One region of the Shewanella sp. 0m-6 genome, then DNA from elsewhere that is predicted to be linked to it. Evidence: riboswitches for the same ligand, from Rfam matches in the RefSeq annotation. Region 1 holds a riboswitch; the other holds the start of a gene.
What was found. A riboswitch is a leader RNA that binds a small molecule or an ion and turns the genes downstream of it on or off. The one in region 1 is predicted to bind thiamine pyrophosphate.
Positions count from the first base shown of each region.

Region 1 (10,604 bases):
TCCCCGGTTGATAACTCAAACGCAGGCCTGCACTAACATAGGCTTTAGCCACTACAACGGCATCATTAAGCACAAAACCATGAGCCATCACAGCAGCGATAGCTGATGATAAGGTGCAGCCAGTACCATGATTATTACCGCTGATTTCTCTTATGCTCGATAACCAAAAGCCTTGCCACTGATGCTGCTTGGATATGCCATCTACATCCCGACAAATCAGTAAGTCATTAGCCTGCTGTTGACACCAACTTGGGCCTTTATCTCCGCCTTTTGCCAGCACTGATGTTGCAAGCATATCAGCAAGCGTTTTAGCCGCTACGATACATGCGTCAATATCATCGAGTGTGTGCCCCGCTAGCACCTCAAGCTCAGCGTTATTGGGAGTGACTAAATTTAGCAGCCCTTTGAAAGGACTAAAGTCTAGCCTGGCATTATTTGCCAGTTGATCACCACAAGTCGCTACCATCACGGGATCTAAGATAACAGGAACCTTAATACCGACTTTAAGCCAACTCGCTTGTTGAGTGCTAAGCCATGACGCTAACGCAGTAATTTGTGACTGGTCTGCCAGTAAACCGATTTTAATCGCAGCTGGCGGCAGGTCTGCTAGCAAAGTATCAAGCTGAGAGCGTAACATTTGCGCGGATACCGCCTCCACCAACGACACCGTCACCGAGCTTTGCGCTGTCACAGCAGTGATAACGCTGCACGCATGGGCATCGAGATCTGACATGGTTGCCAGATCCGCTTGAATACCCGCGCCGCCTCCGCTATCTGAACCCGCAATCGTCCACACTATCGGACGCTTGTCAGGCCAACTATGGGGAGCATTTTTCATGACTAATCCTCTAGCACCACATCACGCTTTTTTTCAGCGGCTTCATGGTAGAGTTCCGCCCCCTTGGCTTTAAACTCAGCCGACATCTGTGCCATGCCCTGCTCACGAACAACAGTCGTTTCACTCACTGTGTATGATTGATATTCAGCATCCGATTTAATATCGATGCTGCTAACCTGTTGTTCACGCTCTTGAGCGGCGGCATAATCACGGACTTCTTGAGTGATCTTCATCGAACAGAATTTTGGGCCACACATGGAGCAAAAGTGTGCCACTTTGGCAGACTCTTGAGGTAAAGATTCATCATGATAAGCACGCGCTGTATCAGGATCTAAACCAAGGTTATATTGATCTTCCCAGCGAAACTCAAAACGTGCTTTTGATAAAGCATTGTCACGAATTTGCGCGCCAGGGTGTCCCTTTGCAACATCGCCAGCATGAGCTGCAATTTTGTAGGTAATAAGTCCTTGTTTCACATCTTCTTTATTCGGCAAGCCTAAATGCTCTTTTGGCGTGACATAACACAACATGGCGCAGCCATACCAAGCGATCATTGCCGCACCAATACCTGAAGTGAAGTGATCGTAACCCGGCGCGATATCTGTTGTTTGCGGGCCTAACGTATAAAATGGCGCTTCATCACACAGCTCAAGCTGTTTATCCATATTCTCTTTGATGAGATTCATTGGAATATGACCTGGTCCCTCGATAATGGTTTGCACATCATATTCCCACGCAATTTTCACCAGCTCGCCTAAGGTTTCTAATTCCGAAAACTGCGCTTCATCGTTTGCATCGGCAATAGATCCCGGACGCATACCGTCCCCCAGCGACAGTGATACATCGTATGCGGCGCAGATCTCACAGATCTCACGAAAATGTTCATAAAGGAAATTTTCTTTATGGTGTGACAAGCACCATTTGGCCATGATTGAACCGCCACGCGACACGATGCCCGTTAAACGTTTTGCCGTCATTGGTACATAACGCAGTAACACACCAGCATGAATAGTGAAGTAGTCTACGCCTTGTTCGGCTTGTTCGATCAAGGTATCGCGAAAGGTTGCCCAATTTAGATCTTCTGCAACGCCGTTTACTTTTTCAAGCGCTTGATAAATTGGTACCGTACCAATTGGCACTGGTGAGTTACGAATAATCCATTCACGGGTTTCATGAATATAACGTCCCGTCGACAAGTCCATCACGGTGTCAGCGCCCCAACGCGTCGACCAAACAAGCTTTTCAACTTCCTCTTCGATTGACGATGTCACCGCAGAGTTACCAATATTGGCGTTAACTTTAACCAAAAAATTACGCCCAATAATCATAGGCTCAGCTTCTGGGTGGTTGATATTTAAAGGGATGATAGCTCGGCCACGGGCAATTTCTTGTCTAACAAATTCAGCGGTTATCGGCTCGCCAATCACTGCGCCAAAACTTTCCCCCTTATCTTTTTGCGTTAAGATAGGGTCTCGTACTTCTACCTGTGCCATGTTTTCACGAATGGCAATGTACTCCATTTCAGGCGTGATAATGCCCTGCCTTGCATAGTGTAACTGCGTCACACATTTACCTATTTTGGCACGACGAGGTGGTAATAATGACTCAAATCGAAGGTGGTCTAAGCCGTCATCAGCTAAGCGCTGCTGAGTAAAGCCAGAGCTGACACCTGCAAGTTGCTCGGTATCATCGCGCTCTTCTATCCAATGCTCGCGGAACTTTTCTAACCCTTTACGCACATCGATTTTTGCATCAGGATCAGAATACGCACCTGCGCAGTCGTAGACTTTTAGTGGAGGGTTGGCTTCAAATATAGGATTGGCTTCAGAGCCGCTAATTAGGGTATCAGCTTGGTGTATTTGGCGCATACCCACTTTTAGATCTGTTCGACTACCTTGTAGGTAAATTTTTTCAGAATTTGGGTGCTGTAGCGGCTTTAAGTTATCAATAAACTGTTGAGCTTGAGCTCGGGTTTCGCGGCGTTTTGACATTAGCAAACTCACTTTATAAAAAGAAATGAAGTTGCTTGTCAGGAGAAATGAGAATGTGAAAAGTTGAACGGATAGTAAGGCAATAAACGCCAGCTACACGTAACCTTCGAAACATTGCTTAAGCATGTCTTAAACAGACATTTTTGCAATGATTTCGCTTGTTTCCTTCGCAGGTTCTAGCCTGATCAGGTTCAACGGATCCCGAATTAACGGTCTCAGCCATATGGCACTCCGACAAGATGAACTGGCAGTATAGTCCTATCGACTTGTGACATACAAGTGCTTAAGTAGATATTAGACCACAATAAACAAGCAAAAAATTAGAACCATAACCAACTGTTATATATGAGTTTTAACTTGTAAAATGGGTGGTTCCGTTAAAATAGATGAATTTTTATCAACTAAAACTTATCCCTTTTTACTTATCATTCGCTTATCTAGTCGTGCGGAAATCGCATCATTGATCGCTTTTTTTATCTTGTCTCCACCACAATTAAATGGGTAACCCAGGTTTTCTGCAAAGGGGTTAATTTGCGTTGGCACTTGGACAATGCGATAGCACGTATCACCTTGCCTGACGATGCGATTCGGATCTAATCTATGGTTGGTTGGTTGTGAGCACCTTGCTGTACTCATCAACTTGAGGGAAAACTAACTCTTGCATGTCGCCATCCATCTTACTCAAGGAACGCTTTTTAGTATATTGATCAGCCTTGTCTATAATGAGTTCATCGAGTTTGCTGGCTCGTTGCTTGGCCAAGTAAGACTGCGTAAACAGGCTTGAGCTTGATGCTAAATTTTGACTACTATTTTGACCTGAACTTGAATTCGCATTTTGAGTAGGAATTAAGTTTAACTTTTCATACTGACTATTCTCACTGCGAGCTATCGTGCCCTTTGTGTTACTCGCCTTTTTTATTGTCAGCTTTGTTATAGTGCCCTTTGTCATAGCCTGCTTTGTTATAGTACCTTTCGTTATAGCGTCCTTTGTTTTACTGACCTTAATTGACCCGTTGTTAGTTTCACGCTCTTGCCACACTTTCTCTTGTAGTTCTTTCTCTTGCGAAGTAGCAGCAACAATCTCTGGATTTACGACAGGTTTTACTGTGACTTCACTTTTCACTTCAAGCTCAATATCCGTTTTTATTACTTGCTCAATAACTTTTTGATCTGTGACTTTTGGCTCAGTGACGTTTTGAGGAACTTGATACAGGTATGATTGAATTTTAGCGCCGGACACATTTTTAGTTACCAGTGCTGTGCCTGTCCATAATTGGTTTATCGCAACGATAGCCACAAGGTGTAATAGTATGACACTGGAGATAATGAGCAAGCCGTTGAATCGAACTTGGCGTTGCTGTTGCTTACTTTTTTCTGCGTTAACGATTTGCTCGCGTTTGGCCTCCCACTTCTGCGTCGCTCTCAATTGGCTCTTGTGCTTAATTAGACACTCTTCCTATAGTGATAACAGCTCTCAGCTTAAATAAGTTCACATTAGTTATTTATGCTAGGCTGAGGAGCCCATTGAATATCGCACACTAAACACAGGAGCATCCAAGAGATACTGATTTCAAGAGTGTCAGTCCAGAGTTGTCAGTTTAAGAACTGCCAATTTAAGCGTACACGTGTTCGCTTAAACTGTAGCTTTTACAATCTAAAATGTTACACTGACCACAATTATGGTAATCCAGAAGTCATTTATATAATGCCAGTAGAACATGCGACAGCTCCAGATAATCAAGGTTCTAAGCCAACGAATAAGCCAACAAGTAAACAAATAACCTCTGCTAATTATTGTGCTAATGAAGAGCTAGCCAATAGCCTCAGTCATGGTATTGGCGTACTTGCAGGGATCGTGGGGCTGATTTTATGTCTGCTTAAAGGCTATGATCACCTCAGTTTTATTCAGTTAACCGGCGTGGTCGTATACTGCTGTAGTATTATTTTACTGTTTCTTTGTTCAACCCTTTACCACTATGCAACTTCGCCTCTAGTAAAACATAAGTTAAAAATTGCCGATCACTGCGCCATCTATCTGTTAATTGCCGGAACCTATACGCCGCTGATATTGATTACGCTGGCGAGCAGCGACGCCAATTGGGTATTAATTGCCATTTGGTCACTTGCCATTGGCGGTATTTTGTTTAAAACCCTATTTATTGGCCGCTTTAAAGTGTTTAGCTTAGTCTTGTATTTAGTGATGGGTTGGCTATGTGTGACGGTGATGCAAGAGCTAATCGCCAACATGTCAGATTTAGGTTTCAATTTATTGATAAGCGGTGGGCTCTTTTATAGCTTAGGTGTCATTTTCTACGTCGCTAAACGCATCCCCTTCAATCATGCTATTTGGCACTTGTTTGTTTTAGGTGGCGCGGTATCTCACTTCTTATGTATTTACTTAACCGTGATTTAACTCGCTAATATCGATAACTTTAAGCTTTACTTCACTCGATACAACAAAGGCGCTTATAGCGCCTTTTTTTATGAGTTAATCATCTACTGATAACTGGCAAAAATCGATAAACCTTTCGGTTAACAACTGAGCCTCATCAGTCATTTCGGCTTGTTTAAATAGCTCAATAATACATTCGAGTGTGCACAAACCTCCCTCAACCTGATTGCGCCTGAGATTAAACTGTGAGTCTGGCGTATCGCTTAAAGAGAAAGTGTTAGCTGTTTTTAGATAAGGGCTTTGGCGCAGCATTTTACGGGCTTCTTGCCAAGTCGCATCTAAAATCACTACTGTTTCTGGCCACTTTAGTACTTTATCTGTGTTTCGAGATGCTCGGCATTGAGAAGCACTGCTTTCAACAGCTGTGTTTACCGAGCCTTCATCTTGAGACAGAGCGGCTGAGTCCACCTCAGGGAATAACAGCGCCGTTGTCGATTCAGTTAACTTATCTAATAAAAGCTGTGATGGCGTTACCCGAGACCACATGATCCGCTGACAATATTCAGGGAACTGTTGCAGTGCAATATTGCCCGTATTCGTTGGACGGATTGCTTCTCGCTCATGGGTTAGTAATATGACGTGCAATGGTCTGACTCTTAATGTAACAAGATGCGAGTATATACCGAAACAGCTAAAGGTGTAGAAAAACTCATAAAAAAGCGCACCTTACAGAGGTGCGCTTCATTGTACTACAGTGTTTTATCTAAGCCTGCATGCAACTTAGCAATACACTGCTCATCTATTTGTATTTTTTAACTTTCTTTAAGGCTATCTGCTGTTTTAGCATAGAAAGATGATCGGTAAATACCACACCATTTAGGTGATCCATTTCATGCTGCAACACGATTGCTAAAAATTCATCGGTATCAATTTCAAACGTTTTACCGTGACGATCTAATGCGCTTACTTTAACCCCTTCATGGCGATTGACTTTAGCGCGATAACCCGGGATAGATAAACAACCTTCTTCGCCTTGATACGAACCACGCGATTCAATAATCTCTGGGTTAATCAATACTACTGGCTGATCGCGTTCTTCAGATAAGTCGATAACCAAAATAGCATGCAAACTACCAACCTGAGTTGCAGCTAGGCCGATACCGTCATCGGTGTCGTACATAGTCTCAATAAGATCATCAATAAAACCTTGTACAGACTCAATATCTGTTACAGGTACCGCCTTACGCTTAAGGCGTTCATCGGGGATCGTTAAAATGTCTAGCACAGCCATATCATTATCACACTAATGTTAACTAAAAAAATTCGCGCTATTATGACCGAAACAATCGCAAAGGCAACTACCGCGGCGATTTAAGTCTATTTAAGTTCAATAGCCCTTTCAGTATATCTTCTCTATTGCCTCCCAAATCACTACATACACCAGCCGCTAATTTAAACAATTAGCTCCACATTTACGCAACATGTGATAGCATAAAACAAAATGTATAAAATATACGGAAAATAATATGACACAAGCAGGACGCACTGCACTGCCCCCTACATTCTTCGTTGCCAATACGATGGAGATCTTTGAACGCCTTGCTTGGTATGGCTTTTTCGCCCTATCCTCCCTTTATATGACCTCACCGCAAAATCAGGGTGGCTTAGGATTTTCAGATCAAGAACGTGGCTTATTACAAGGTATGATCCCGTTTTTCCTTTATTTATTCCCTGTACTAACTGGAGCACTTGCCGACCGATATGGTTATCGGAAAATGTTCTTAGTGGCTTACGCTATCATGTGCCCCAGCTACTACCTACTTGGCCAAGTTGATACCTTTATGGGATTCTTTGTGGCCTTTATGGGGGTCGCAGTAGGAGCTGCCTGCTTTAAACCTGTGGTCACTGGCACCGTAGCCCGAACAACAGATGATACAAACAGGGGATTAGGCTTCGGGATCTTCTACATGATGGTCAATATCGGTGGGTTCTTAGGTCCCTTCATTGCCGGCTATGTTAGAGCGATTAGCTGGGATTGGGTGTTTATCATGTCATCATTTTGGATTGCAATTAACTTTATTCCAGCTTTCTTTTTCTATAAAGAACCTACGGATCAAAGCCAGCAGAAAGGTAAACCTCTTAAAGCCGTATTCCAAGACATCCAAGAAGTTCTTGGCAACGCCCGCTTTGCCATTTTATTCTTTGGTACGTTAATCATCTTAATGTCCTATGGCGCCAAGTGGATCACGGGGGAGACAACCCTAATCATTTATGCAGCCTGGTTCACTGGCCATATCATCTGGGACAAGCTAGCATCAACAAAACCCAAAGCTCCGTGGTACGCGCAGAAAATCAGTCTAGGTAACAAACCCTTTGTGATCTATCTACTCATCCTATCCGGTATGTGGATGGTCTATCAGCAGATATTTATTACCTTACCTATCTACATTCGAGACTTTGTCGATACATCTGATTTAGTGATGATGCTCGCAGGTTACCCTGACTTATTACAGTTTTTCGCCCCTGTTGATACGAGTTTACTGCAATCGGAATTAACCCGCTTAAGCCATGAGGTGGCTGCAGGGACAGTTAACGTTAAGCAAGCTTACTTTGAACTTGTTCATACAAAAGTCATGGTGCCAACAGCTGAGATAAGCCAAGCGGTAAATGCTATATCACAAAACCCTGCGCTTGCGGCGCAATATGCTCAAACATGGGCAAGTGAATATCGCCAAGTTAACCCTGAGTACCTTATTGGACTTAACTTTTTGTCGATTGTAATAATGCAGTTGATGATCAGTCGTTTCGTAGAACGTTTCCAAGCATTACCCGTTTTGGTTGGTGGCACGATTATTCTCGCCTTAGGCACTGCCATTGGCGGACTGGCGCATGGCGCAATCATGGGCGGGGCAATGGTGCTGACCTCTATCTTGGTATTCTCAATTGGCGAAATGGTTGCATCACCGAAAAGCCAAGAGTATGTGGCAAGCTTTGCGCCAAATGACAAAAAAGCCATGTTTATGGGTTACTACTTTGTCTCTTCAGCGATTGGATTCTTACTGGCGGGCCCGCTATCTGGCTACCTATACTCAGAAGTTGCCAAAGGCGCTGGTCGCCCAGGTCTGATGTGGTACATCATAGGGGCACTTGGTTTGGTAACGGCACTTGGTTTAGTACTGTTCCATAAGTTTGGTACCACACCAGAAGCTGCAGATGATACTGCAGTGCCAGTAGCTCAAGCGACTTAAATCATTAACCCTTAAGTAAGTGGTTGTCACTTATTGCGAATATACCCAAGGATAAGCCTATTGATAACTCAAATTTTCAATAGGCGTTAACCAGCAATAAATCTTATTCAACGGCGCTTAAAACCAAAAGCCCATGTCGGTCTAATCAGATCAACATGGGCTTCTTAATGCTACGTTAAAACTCATAGCGAACCAACCGCACTATTTAAAATTGAGAGCGCACCGCAAACACCCACTGAGTGTCTTCGCTTTCAAAGCGATCAAGCTTTTCCCAATCATACTGATAACGCACAAGCCAAGACCATTGTGGGTTAATCTGATAACCAAGTGCTAGCCAACTTCTCGCCTCATAGCGCTCAACGCCGTCAACACCGGCATTACCCTGCAGGTAAAACTCACTATACCAATGTTCAGTCATCGCCTTTAACACAGTCATATTGGCATTGGCAGCAGTGCTGTCTTTATATGACTTAACGGCTAAATGATTCACCGCCAATTCTGTAAATACCTGGGTTGAAAACCAGCCCTGATGCTCGGTCATAAGTCCCATTTGGTACTGATAATGGCTGGCTTTACCTTGGGGTGTATCAGTTTTACCATGAACAACAGAGGCTCTAAAATTTACCTGCTGCGTAGAGTAAAGGTAACCTAAGTGCCATTTATCGCCGCCAATATTGGTATTGGCTGAAAACTTTTGGTGGCTTGTTGCAAAGCTACCACCAAGCTTAAACACATCGCCATCAAAACCAACATAGAGCGAATCATTCAAATTTAATGGATCTGCAATATGTCTAAAATCGCCTGCGAAAACTGGGACTGATGCAACTGAGAGTAATAACAAAGCCCCCAGAAAATGACTTAACCTCTTTACTGACATTATATCTACCGTCAAAAAAGCGCTATTATTACTTTAGCGCCAAGTATCGGCAAGAGCTTTTACTTTATATTACAACCCATTAACCCTGAACTATAGCACCACCAAACCATTAACATTGGTAACACTAATAAGCGTAAATATGAGCCATATAGAGCAAGATTATTGACCTTCTCAAGGTTAAATCTTACGGTAATAAAAGGAACTCGATTTGATTCAAAAAAGCAGTAAGCCTTCAGCAATGACGCAAATTTGGCATATTGTGTCTATGATCCCTGAAGGGAAAGTCTGTTCTTACGGAAAAGTCGCCGACTTAGCAGGCTTACCTGGGCGAGCTCGTTACGTTTCAAAAGCGCTTAAGTTAGCACCCGATGAATTAAACCTGCCATGGCACAGAGTGATTAATAGCCAAGGAAAAATATCATTTGCTGAACATAGCTCGCCATTCATTGAACAGATGCAGCGACTGCGCAGCGAAGACATTATAGTGAACCGTGGCAAAGTTAAGTTGTCTGAATATGAGTGGCAACCTGATATCGCAACATTAGTGCTTTCATTACCATTTTAGATGCTAGTGTCATTAATATATTGTATTAAAATTAGGCCAGTGCCAAATCATCCTCGATTGTAAGGAGTTGTCTTTGTTAAAAACGTTACCAGCTCTATTCGCTACTAGCTTGCTGTTTGTCAGTCATATTTGTCTTGCCAATACAACAGCATTAACACCACATACTGCAGAGTATCAAGTCAATTACGGCAGTATTGAACTAGGCCGCGCCCGCTATATCCTCGATGCGCCCGACGGCAACCTATTTCAATACCGTTTTGATAGTGATGTGGGCTTGCTCATGCTATCTGACCAACGTCATATACGCAGTGAATTTACTTTAGAGGGTAATAATCAGCTGATGCCTATGCGTTATTCAGTTGAGCGCACCGGCACCGGACCAAGTTTTAGAGAGCAAGCCGCTTTTGCAAAAGGCCAAAATGTTATCCATAGCCGATACAAAGATGAGCGAACCCAATTTCCTTATGACAGCCAGTTATTTGATCCGCTGATGGTTCAGTTACAGTTTAGACTCGACATGGAAGCCCATAAAGATGAACTGCATTACACCATGGTAAAAGAGGGCGAGGTCGATGATTACGCTTTTAAAATTGTAGGCAAAGAACGGGTAAATATCGACAGTGGCAGCTACCAAACCATTAAGTTTGAAGTGGTACGCAAGAGCAAAAAACGCCAGACTTTCTTTTGGATGGC
Region 1 covers NZ_JBRIMD010000005.1:213,099-223,702, reverse strand. The annotation lists gene thiE (thiamine phosphate synthase) at 1-838, opposite strand, end outside; gene thiC (phosphomethylpyrimidine synthase ThiC) at 841-2,829, opposite strand; TPP riboswitch at 2,975-3,073, opposite strand; gene ACVBJC_RS06065 (hypothetical protein) at 3,428-4,255, opposite strand; gene trhA (PAQR family membrane homeostasis protein TrhA) at 4,535-5,242, shown strand; gene ACVBJC_RS06055 (DTW domain-containing protein) at 5,318-5,866, opposite strand; gene def (peptide deformylase) at 6,021-6,512, opposite strand; gene ACVBJC_RS06045 (MFS transporter) at 6,748-8,469, shown strand; gene ACVBJC_RS06040 (hypothetical protein) at 8,675-9,346, opposite strand; gene ACVBJC_RS06035 (MGMT family protein) at 9,585-9,911, shown strand; gene ACVBJC_RS06030 (DUF3108 domain-containing protein) at 9,985-10,604, shown strand, end outside.

Region 2 (10,604 bases), on a different contig from region 1:
CCAACTTATTATCCTTAATAGTGTTTTTACGAAAAAAAAGGGTCAAGAAACATGTACTCTTTGAGAGTATCAATTGCGCAAAAAAAATCCCACCTATTTAGTGGGATTTACCTTGTTTAATCATCGATTGATTAAAGCATTTACTCAACATAACGGCATTTATTGCTAACGGGTCGTAACGTATATAAGTTAAAAAGACGTTACCAACTCATTTAAACAAGCAGCTAGAGCACAGATGTAAACAGCCTGAGGCCCCATTAAGCCAGCCCATTACGCTTGGCAATATAATAATCAAGGCTTGTGTAACGCCCCCCGCCCATAAACAGCAATGCCAACAGCATAAACAGGTAGGTAACTGCGAACTCAATACCGTTATTCAAAATAACAAAGTTGCCTGAGCTAGTTAGCCACTCGTAATTACCATTTGCTTGTAAGATCTCTTTAGCACGCTCAAGCTTTTCAGCCGAGGCAATCACGTTATCATTCGCTAACCAAGAGCTTGGGTCGGCAATCGCTAACCAACCATTTTCGATATGTACACTAAGAGCGGCGACCAACATAGTGAACGCTAACGGAATCGAGATTAAGCGAGTCGCCAAGCCTAAAATAAGCAATGCCCCCCCCAAAAATTCGGTACCTGCAGCAAGTGCAACCATCACCTCAGGAAAAGGTAAGCCTAATCCCCAATCGGGATTACCAAACCATGCAGCGGTATCGCTGAAATGGGAAAGCTTGTTATAACCTGCTTGCATTAACACTGGCGCGAGATATAAACGCAAGGCCAGCGGCGCTATCCCTTCGCCACATTTTAGTAGCGTCAAAAATTTCTGGTAAAGTGTAACTAGTTGCATATCGTTCCCTCTTTGAATTTAATCCTCGGCTTAGCTGTATAGACCCTTACAACTTAGCCTATCTTTCAGCAAAAACGGTAAAGTTAGCTTAATCGGCCTCGCTGAGCTCATTAAGATCAACGATTAATGCATCCAGCTTCTTTTGAAAGTATCTTTTCTGGCTAGCACTTGCCAGCTGATTGAGTCGAATAAGTAATTGACCAAATTGTTCGGTATTGTTATCAAGTGAGGCTTTATATACGTCTGACTTAAGGCTGTCTGGCTGAGTGATTAACACGGTTAGGCTGTGAGATAGCGCCGCTTGGTTTTGCCGATTCTTCAGTGCTTGTGAAAATAGCCTTATCCATTCATGCCGATATTCAAGCCACATGTCTAAGCTCGATGCACGGCCTAGGTTATATTCATGTATGGCTTGCTTTTGCTTTGATGTCAGCTTCCCTATCCACTTCTTTACACGTTTGTTGATGCGTTTATCAGCCATTTCGACTAATGCCAGCCTATCTTTACCTAAATACTTTTGATTTAGCTCTTTTTCATCAACTCTAAGCTGCGCAATGATTTGTTTAACTTGTTCATCGGTAAAAGAACTTATAATCGGTACCAGAGAGGGGTTAATAAATTCAAAGCTTCTGTTCCAGTGCTGCTTTACCTGCTTAACTTGTGCAGCCCATATTGCGGGTGTCAGGCTTGCTTGTTGAAATTCAAGTGAGAGCAATGATAACTGTTTCGCGTACAAAGGAAGCTCTTCGGCTCGGTGCCAGATTAAAAACTGATTAAGTGCAGATTCAAATTGGGCTTGTTGCTGTGTGTTTAACGAGACATATTCTGCAAGTTTCCACTCTATGGCCCAATCTAAAAAATAGTAGCCCATCTTAGTCGAGCAACCCACAAGAGAGATAAGGAGTAACATCCATAAGCCAGCTTTTCTCATTGCTTCCCCTATTGTTCCAACTGTTTGGGCTTATCTTTAATCACCATATGAATATTCAGTCATTAGCGTCTTTAACCTAGCATAGAACATCGGCAGGAATTCGCTCGGTTACAACATGTGTGGGGTAATTAAGAAGCAGGGAAAAATGTAAGCGCCCGCCATCATTATTACTGATAAATTAGCTTAGCTGGCACTAAGTACAACATCCACTAGGTACAGCAGGCAATTAACTCATTATATTGCTGAGCACTGTCCAAGTAATCTTCGACTAAATGGGCTCCCTCGCCATCAGCTAACTTTGTAATTTCGCCCTCTTTTACTAAGCAATCAAATGCCATTTGTAGTGCCCAGCACACTGCAAACACCCAATACAGATCGACGGCGGCAGTGACGGCATTTCTTGCTTTGTTATTTAGGTTCGGGTGAGCAACTAAGTAGTTGTCAATCAGCCAATGGCGCTGCTCTGATGACAGAGAATGGCTGGCAATCACGGCTGCAAGATCGCATAAAGGGTGTGAGCTACAGGCATATTCAAAATCGATGCATTTAAGCTTATCTTCAACCAGCAAAATATTATAGGGGTTCAGATCTCGGTGGCTAAACTGAAGCTGAGTCACACAAGCACCGAGGCTATCAAGCATTGTATCAATCTGATGCGACTTAGCCAAAAGCCGTTGATAAAGCTGCTGCCAACGAATCAATAGCGCCTGCTCTGCACATCTATCATCATTAGGTGAGCCCTGTAGCCGAGATAACTGCTTGTTCATTTCGGTTAATCGCGCCAAGTATCTCTGCCACTGTGTATCAACTGTCATCACATTACTGGGCCGAGGCAATTGCTTTAATCCGTTTAATAATTCAAGCAGCTTTTGCTCGGCTTTTGGCCAGATATTATGAGTGGTACTAATTGGGTGAGCCCCATTGGCACTCATTAAGTCATTCCAGCAATCTTGCTCATTCTGGGCAAAGAACTCACTTAAATAAAATGTTTTATCGGGGCTGACATAGACAATTTGTGGTGCAAGCTGAACCTTACTTGCAAGTTGCCAATTTAACACTTCGTCCTCTCGATTACAGATCTGAGAGCTCGCCCAACTATTGACTCTTAGTACCCACTCAGATTCAGTGGACTTACTCTGATGTAAGCCACGAATGTAATAGTTTTGATTGCTTAAGCCTTGCGTCAAAGGGGCTATCAGGCTGACATTTGTCAGCCCTGACTGCGCAAGATAAGGCGCCAGAATTTGAGTTAAACCTTGAGCCATTTAGGCGGTTCCTGCCGCTAAGTCAATCTCTTGCGTGGTTTGCTGCACGTACATTTTATTGCGCCACATGTAGTAGCCAAATACAACCATCCCAAGGTAAAGTACAAACAAAATGGCGGTTAACATCAAGCCTTTACTGACATAGAGATAAATAGAAACCGCATCAATAACAAACCAATAAATCCAGTTTTCTAGGACTTTTTTTGCCACCAAGTAAGTGGTCATAACCGCAAAACAGGTCGTCGCAGCATCTAAATAGGGGAAAGCGGCTTGAGTTTGAGTTGCCATGAAATGACCGATTAAAACAGCAATCAAGCTCGTGAGCCCTATTAATTTCAAATGCGTGCTCAGCTGCCATGAAACAATGTTCACCCCATCATGCTTTTTACCGCCTCGAGTCCACATCCAATAGCCATAAACAGCCATCGCCATATAGTAAATATTAAGCACGGACTCCATCAACAACGACACTTTCCAAAACAATACGGTATAAATCGCGGTACTGATAAACGCTGCCGCCCAACACCAAATGCTACCTTTCATCGCAAAAATAAGGTAGGCCAAAGCCAGTAAGACCGCTACAGCCTCCCAGCCCGTCAACGCTTCTGCTTCACTAAAAGCGGCAGTAAAACTATTGACTAACGCTAGCCAAAACTCAGACATAAATGGTGCCCTGTATTTAACACAAGATACTTAGCACAAGAAGTTCTTGCCCTAAATAATCGTCAGATATTGTTAAGCTCAACAGTGGCCAAAAGACATTCCCTATCTCTAGACCACCTCATCTAAATAAAATTATTCGCTATGACTTAAATTGAGTTCGCCACCAATAAACTTACAAACGAATACGGCTTTACCAAATTTTTCATGAGCGGCTTGCATCTCAACCGCAAGCATAGACATCACATCGCCATACTCACCAACCACCTGAGTTGCCATTGCATTCGTCACTCGCTGTATGTTGTCGTAAGAATCCACTCGCGCAATAAACCATTTAATCGGGTCTAAATAGTTATCTTGAAGCGGGTAGCAACTAATTTCTGCTGTTAATTTCATTGTATTGACCTCAGCCACCCTATGGTGGCTCAATTTGACTATATTAAGTAAATCGGTATTCAGTAAATGGGTGATTAACTTAACCATTAATCACTCTTCACTTATGCTTTAAAAATCTTGAATCACACTTGTAATTACACGCGTGATGATCTCTTACTTACAAGAACTTAAGGTTAAATGTCATACCTAGTTGGCGTGGATCGCCATAGCGTATATATTGCTTATCAGCCCAATCTAAATCTGGTTCATTACCGAAGTAGAAACCACGAACGCCATATTGTTCGTCAAGTAGATTACGTCCCCACAGATACACAGACCAGATGTCGGCTTCATAACCCACTTTGGCGTTAAAAATTTGATAAGGATCAGACTTTGACTCATTACTGTCAGAGTAGTAGAAATCACTCTTTCCGCTAGCGTTGACGTTGGCAAACCAACCATTATCACTGCGATAAGTCGCACCTATGCTAAAGGTATAGTTAGGTGAATGGGCGAGTTCTCGGCCTGAAAGATCGACCACAGCACCATATTTATCTTCATATTGATAATCGCCATAAGCCGTTTCTAACCAGCCTAGGCTACCGTATAAGTTCAAGTTGTCTGTTGCATACCAATTACCTTCGAGTTCCGCACCGTAGTTGTGTGAACTACCTGCATTCTCGGTAAATAAAATAAAGTTACCCTCTTCACCCGGAACTGTTGACTGCTGTGATGCTGCAACTTGCTGATCTTGTCTATCCATATAAAACACAGCAAGGTTGGTGCTCGCCTGACCGTCAAACCAAGTCGATTTTAAACCCAATTCATAGTTATAAAGGATTTCGGTGTCGTACTCTTTTTTGTCTGCTAACTCAACTGGCAGCGACATGTTAAAGCCACCCGCTTTGTAGCCACGCGCCACACGGATATAGGACTCATGGTTTTCGCTTAACGCCTTGCTTAATGCGATATGTCCGCCCCACATAGTTTCGCTTGGGCCGAAACTGTCGCCTGCCGAATCACTGTAATCACTTTCTCGACGCTCAACCCGTAAACCTACAGATAATGCATAAGTTGCACCTAAGTCTGAATCTAACTGACCAAATAATGCATAATTTTGTGCTTCATACTCGGCTGATAACTGGTTATAAGTATCAACCGTGTCGTTATCTTCTTGTAAGTCCATGGCATACACGCCAATCAGCCAATCGGTACTATCTGAAAAAATACGTCCAGATTCTGTGGACGATAATCTAAACTCCTGGGTTAGCGTTTTTCTCTCGCCTTTTTTGTCCCAGTTATACTCGTACTCACATGGAATACCACCGCAATCTCGACTTTCCCAGTAGTCAGGGTTTGCCCAGTCACCGTCGTAGTTATGGCGCGTATCTGATTGCGCCAACGAGGTTAATGAAGTGAGATCAAAATTCTCGGCGCCAGTATAGGTGAACTTAAGTGACGAGCCTGTTGTACGTTGCTTATCGACACCCGGAGCATCGGTTAATGTGTCAAAACCATTATTATCCAGTGTCCATGCATCATAACCATTGTCGTAGTTCGCGTGCAGGAAAGTTAAATCGATTTCTAGATCTTCGGTTGCATACCAGCGTAACTTACCGCGGCCTGTAAACTCATCACGATTATTGGTGTCACTTCGGCCAAGGTAGAGGTTGTCACGATAGCCATCTTGTTGATGCTGCTGTAACGAAACACGATAAAGTAAATTACCTGAGTCTGTAATAGGACCTGAGCTGAAACCACTGAAAGTCTGTAGATTATCATCGCCAAGAGAGACTTCTGCGCCATGTTCAAACACATCGGTAGGGTCGTTACTCTTGAGATAAATTAGACCTGCTAAGGCATTTGCGCCATAGCGAGTTCCTTGTGGCCCACGTAGCACTTCTACTTGTTGTAGATCATACATGCTTGAGACCATGCCTAAACCAGATAGGTCGATATCGTCTACAACAAACCCCACCGAAGAGTTAGGTGCGCCCTGGTATTCTTCTTGCTCGCCCACACCACGGATCTGGAAATATTTAGGTCTAGAGCTACCACCAGACCAATTTAAATTGGCAACCGTATTTAAGATATCTTCAAAGTGTTGGGCACCTTCATCTTCAATTTGTTGCTGATCAATAATGGTAACGCTGGAGGGCATTGTTTCTAATGCTGAACCACGAAAGTCAGAGGTCACCACCATGACTTCGATATCATCGTGAGTGGTGGATGCATCGCCATTAGCAAAGGCGTTTGTAGATGAGATGGCTGCAATAACCGCAAGTGCTATTGGCGAATAAGATTTTAGATTTAACATAGGACCTCAAAGTAAAATTTTGAGATCCGGCATCAGTAAAGAAGCGATCGGGAAATGAATTGTGGCCCATTCCTACGCCGGTATTAGCCGGATCAGGTTCAAAGGGTTCGTTTTTCAACATCTCAGTCAAAGCAGATAAATCCGACTTTCGGTTTATAGACTTTAACACCCCTTGGCGAGCGCGATTATACATGAAATTTACAACTCGATGACAGACTTCTTTAAAAACAGGTACTTTTTGCATGAAAAAACGTCAGCTTAGCTGACGTTTTTTTAACAGGTGCGATATAAACTTGGTTTACGCTAGGCTTTAGCCAACAACTTAAACTTACCACTTTAACTAACCAATATTAACCAAGAGTGTCGACAGGCTAATTTGAAAAGGCTTTTCTCACGTATAGCTCAAAACGAGTTGCGGTGGCATTAGGAGCCACAGCGCTAACTTGCAGGTGCTGTTTACCGTGTAGCTTTACCGATTTCCAGCTTACGCCTTCATCGTCAATTGTCATTCCGTTTAAATCAAACCAGGTGAACTTATATTGCAACCTTAAATCGGTTGATACCTGACTGACAATGGTTCCCGTACCACGTAAGAATCCGCCTTCAGGGCGAGCCATGATATTGGTTACTTGTACCTCTTTAGCAAAGCTATTGTTATCAATCCTAGCATCCCCATTTAACCCCGCCATCACACCGGCAGTATGTGGAGCACATGCAGTGAAAACCAATGCGGTAAATAGTCCCAATAAAACCTTTTTCATCTCTATCCCCTTCTTAGCTGCAACACATACGCTATTGATACAAACCATGAGTTAAGTAGCAAGTTAAATTAACATGCCCGATTATTAGCCTAAGCGAATAAACGTAAGTTAATAAGCCTAACTTAATAAGCTTGAGTTAATAAGCTTGAGTTAATAAGCTTGAGTTAATAAGCTTGAGTTAATAAGCTTGAGTTTAAGCATAAGCTAATAGGCGTAACTTAAATAAACTAAAGTTAGCCAGCTCGACTAATCAATCAAAAAGTGCGCTCTTGCAGTTGCAATTAAATGCTTACGGTTTGTCTGCCAACAATTAATGCTTACATTGGCCACTCGGCGGCCTTGGCGCGTGATTTTACACTCGGCGAAGCTATCTTTATGGTAACCAGCCCTTAAATAATCAATTGAAAAATCAACAACTTTAGGTACTTTTGTCGTTTGCATAAACACCATCAATTGTACTATTGCCGACATCTCCATAAATCCTGCAATCACGCCGCCATGTAGCGCAGGCAAGATAGGATTACCTATGTTGTCATCTTTTGCTGGCAGCTTGAAAACCAGTTCATCACCAAATCTGTCTACCGCCATTCCGATAAATTTTGCGTAAGGAACATGCTCCAAGAGATGGCCAAAGTCATTTAGCTCTGTGGCCTTTTTTACGATGCCCTTAACGTCAAGCTTAGCACTGTCGTCCAACGATGGTTCAATAGAAAAGTACGATTCATCATTCATATTCAGCACCTCCCATCAATGCCTGCCTAAACTCTTCACCAACCATCTCAGGGCTGATACGCATAAACGAGCCTACCGCATGAGCGATGGGATCATCTATTGAATCTTGGTAAGCAATAGCGCGGGTAAAGGCAACACTTGAAGACAATTTATAACACTGGGCAAAACCGTAAACAGGTTTGTGCGGCGCTGCTGGCTTCATATAATCGACACGCAAATCGAGAGTCGGAGAGATCTCAAGCAAGCGGTGTTTATCAAAAATTGAACACACCACCGCGCAACCACTTGCAGTATCCATCAATGTTGTGATCACACCACCATGGATCACCCCCGTGTCAGGGTAACCAACAAGCTGTGTATCGTAAGGCAGCTCCAGTAAAACATGCTTTCCGCTACCTTCTAGCACTTTTAATTTAAGCTTACGGCATTGAGTTAGCTGCGCGACAAATCGGCTCGCCATATCGGTTAGCGAGTAGCTCTGACTGCTTGAACTCATTCACTCGGGCTCAACATCGGGCCTAGTGGATGGCCACCCACTAAATGCATATGAATGTGAAAAACCTCTTGGCCACCATGCTGATTACAGTTCATGATTAAACGGTAGCCATCTTCAGCTATCCCCGCTTCTTGAGCCAACTTAGCAGCCACAGACATCATACGGCCTAATGCTTTTTCGTCTGATGCCTTAATGTCATTAGTTGTTGGGATCAGATGATTTGGAATAATTAACACATGTGTAGGTGCTTTGGGCGTGATATCTCTAAAGGCTGTCACAAGATCGTCTTGATATAAGATATCTGCAGGAATTTCACGTCGAATAATTTTGCTAAATATGGTTTCTTCGGCCACTTGTCTGCCCTCAAAAGGAAATTATTAGCCATAGTATACGCGAAAATATTGACAAGGCGATGGACGATTTCTGAAGTAAATCACATGATTGGATCGTGTTGACTTGCACCTGCATTAAACAGATGTATATACAATGTGGTTGACTTTACGCTGTTTAGGATTTCTAATGAAAAAAAATATGCAGGAATTAGACAATGCTTACGGAAAAAGAAACCGCACTCTTAGATGCCGCAACTGAATTAGTACAAGAAAAAGGCATGATTGCACTTAATATGTCTGATGTTCATAAGCGAGCCGGGTACTCCCGTGCTGCACAATATCAGTCTTTTAGTGATAAAAATGCTCTGCTTGCCGCTTTGTGTATGCGTGAACTGGTGAACAATACCACAGCTATTGAAGAGCAACGCTTCAACGAATTTACAGGGCATTTCACCGTTGTGCTCAGGCCCGTCGTTTATCGCTATTTGAAACTATCTGACAGATTGATGATTGATTCAGCTTTTGGCCTAATGTTGGCACAGGTTCGCTCACTGCCAGATGACGATCGCTTTAGCTACTTGAAAAGTGGATTTGAGTTTTTAAGCAAAGAACGAGAAATGAATAAGTAGCCAAGAATAAAAACTCAATATAGCGCTTGGCAAGCGCCAAGCTAAATGGACTGCATAATCAGCTCTATTTGCAAATCAATCTAAAGCTAAACAGTATTAAAAGTAATGAACATATAAAATACGAAACCACTCAAATAACACGCATTCGACACATAAATGAGTAACAATTTAGTTGGACGTGAACTGACACCATAAAAAAGGCGCTATACATAGCGCCTTTTTTAATATCGCTATATTAACCTTGGTTTAGCCTAGCTTGGACTCTGTCAACCGAATGAGCCTCTAACCAGTATTTTTTAAGCACTGAATTTTCTAAACCAGCTTGAGTATCTGCAAGGTTCCAAGCTCGTTTCCAAATGCCATCAGCAATCATGTGCACCACTGCACTTTCAATCGCCTGTACCACACACAAACTAACGGGTTCGTTCGAGGTATAACCAACTTCAGACTCTAATAACTCCTGAGCATCGATAAATTTAAATACCCCTGCCGTCAGTTCTTTAGACAATACTGATTTAGTTGTGGTGACACTGCTAAGCAGTCTTCCTGTACGTATGTCTACAGCCCTAAGATTTACCGTAATACTATCAACACGAAATTGACTTGACGCGCCAATGCCCAAATAACGAGCTCCAGCGCCACCGGTACGAATATTGGTGTCGTATGCAACAATACCGCCTTCCATCAAGATCTGTGCAGAATTAAGTTGGCTTAAACTTGCAGCATCGCCCTTTAGTCCTGCACGCACAATTTTTCGCTCAGTCAGTAAATTTTGTAACCCCTCTCTTTCAACAGGGATAAACCAGCTAGAGTCATTCAGCGCTTGGGCTAAAAATGCTGTACCACTTTGAGGTACCGCGGTGGAAAAGTTACTCGATGGAATAGGTTTGTATTGACCGGTTTGATCTCTAAAGTCGTAAACGGCTGCAACCATGCTTCCTTGCGGAGCGGGTAAACCAATTAGATCGTAATAAGTCTCACCTTTTGGCATTAAACTTGATGAAGGCACTATTTGCTCTAATTCACTCGTAGTAGAGCACGCGCTTACAAAGCATAAGGCAAACAATAAGGTTAGCTTGTTAATCATTAACCTTCTCCAGTGTTAGTGTCGATAATGCCACCGACTTCGATAATTGTTGTTTCACCCGTGACAACATCGGTAATATGCACCAATAAGGCACCATCTTGATTCACCACCTGGATCTCGAAATCATCAGTCTTTAAGTACCCTTCACCGCCGTTTGCCGCATCATTA
Region 2 covers NZ_JBRIMD010000025.1:18,102-28,705, reverse strand. The annotation lists gene ACVBJC_RS16415 (NAD(P)H nitroreductase) at 1-4, opposite strand, end outside; gene ACVBJC_RS16410 (HvfX family Cu-binding RiPP maturation protein) at 258-851, opposite strand; gene ACVBJC_RS16405 (DUF6279 family lipoprotein) at 940-1,782, opposite strand; gene ACVBJC_RS16400 (phosphotransferase) at 1,992-3,047, opposite strand; gene pnuC (nicotinamide riboside transporter PnuC) at 3,048-3,710, opposite strand; gene ACVBJC_RS16390 (hypothetical protein) at 3,843-4,103, opposite strand; gene ACVBJC_RS16385 (TonB-dependent receptor) at 4,261-6,399, opposite strand; TPP riboswitch at 6,452-6,582, opposite strand; gene ACVBJC_RS16380 (YcfL family protein) at 6,771-7,160, opposite strand; gene ACVBJC_RS16375 (PaaI family thioesterase) at 7,407-7,892, opposite strand; gene ACVBJC_RS16370 (PaaI family thioesterase) at 7,885-8,388, opposite strand; gene hinT (purine nucleoside phosphoramidase) at 8,385-8,741, opposite strand; gene ACVBJC_RS16360 (helix-turn-helix domain-containing protein) at 8,936-9,349, shown strand; gene ACVBJC_RS16355 (CsgG/HfaB family protein) at 9,585-10,436, opposite strand; gene ACVBJC_RS16350 (curli assembly protein CsgF) at 10,436-10,604, opposite strand, start outside.
Region 2: another riboswitch for thiamine pyrophosphate. It lies ahead of ACVBJC_RS16385 (TonB-dependent receptor); the one in region 1 lies ahead of thiC (phosphomethylpyrimidine synthase ThiC).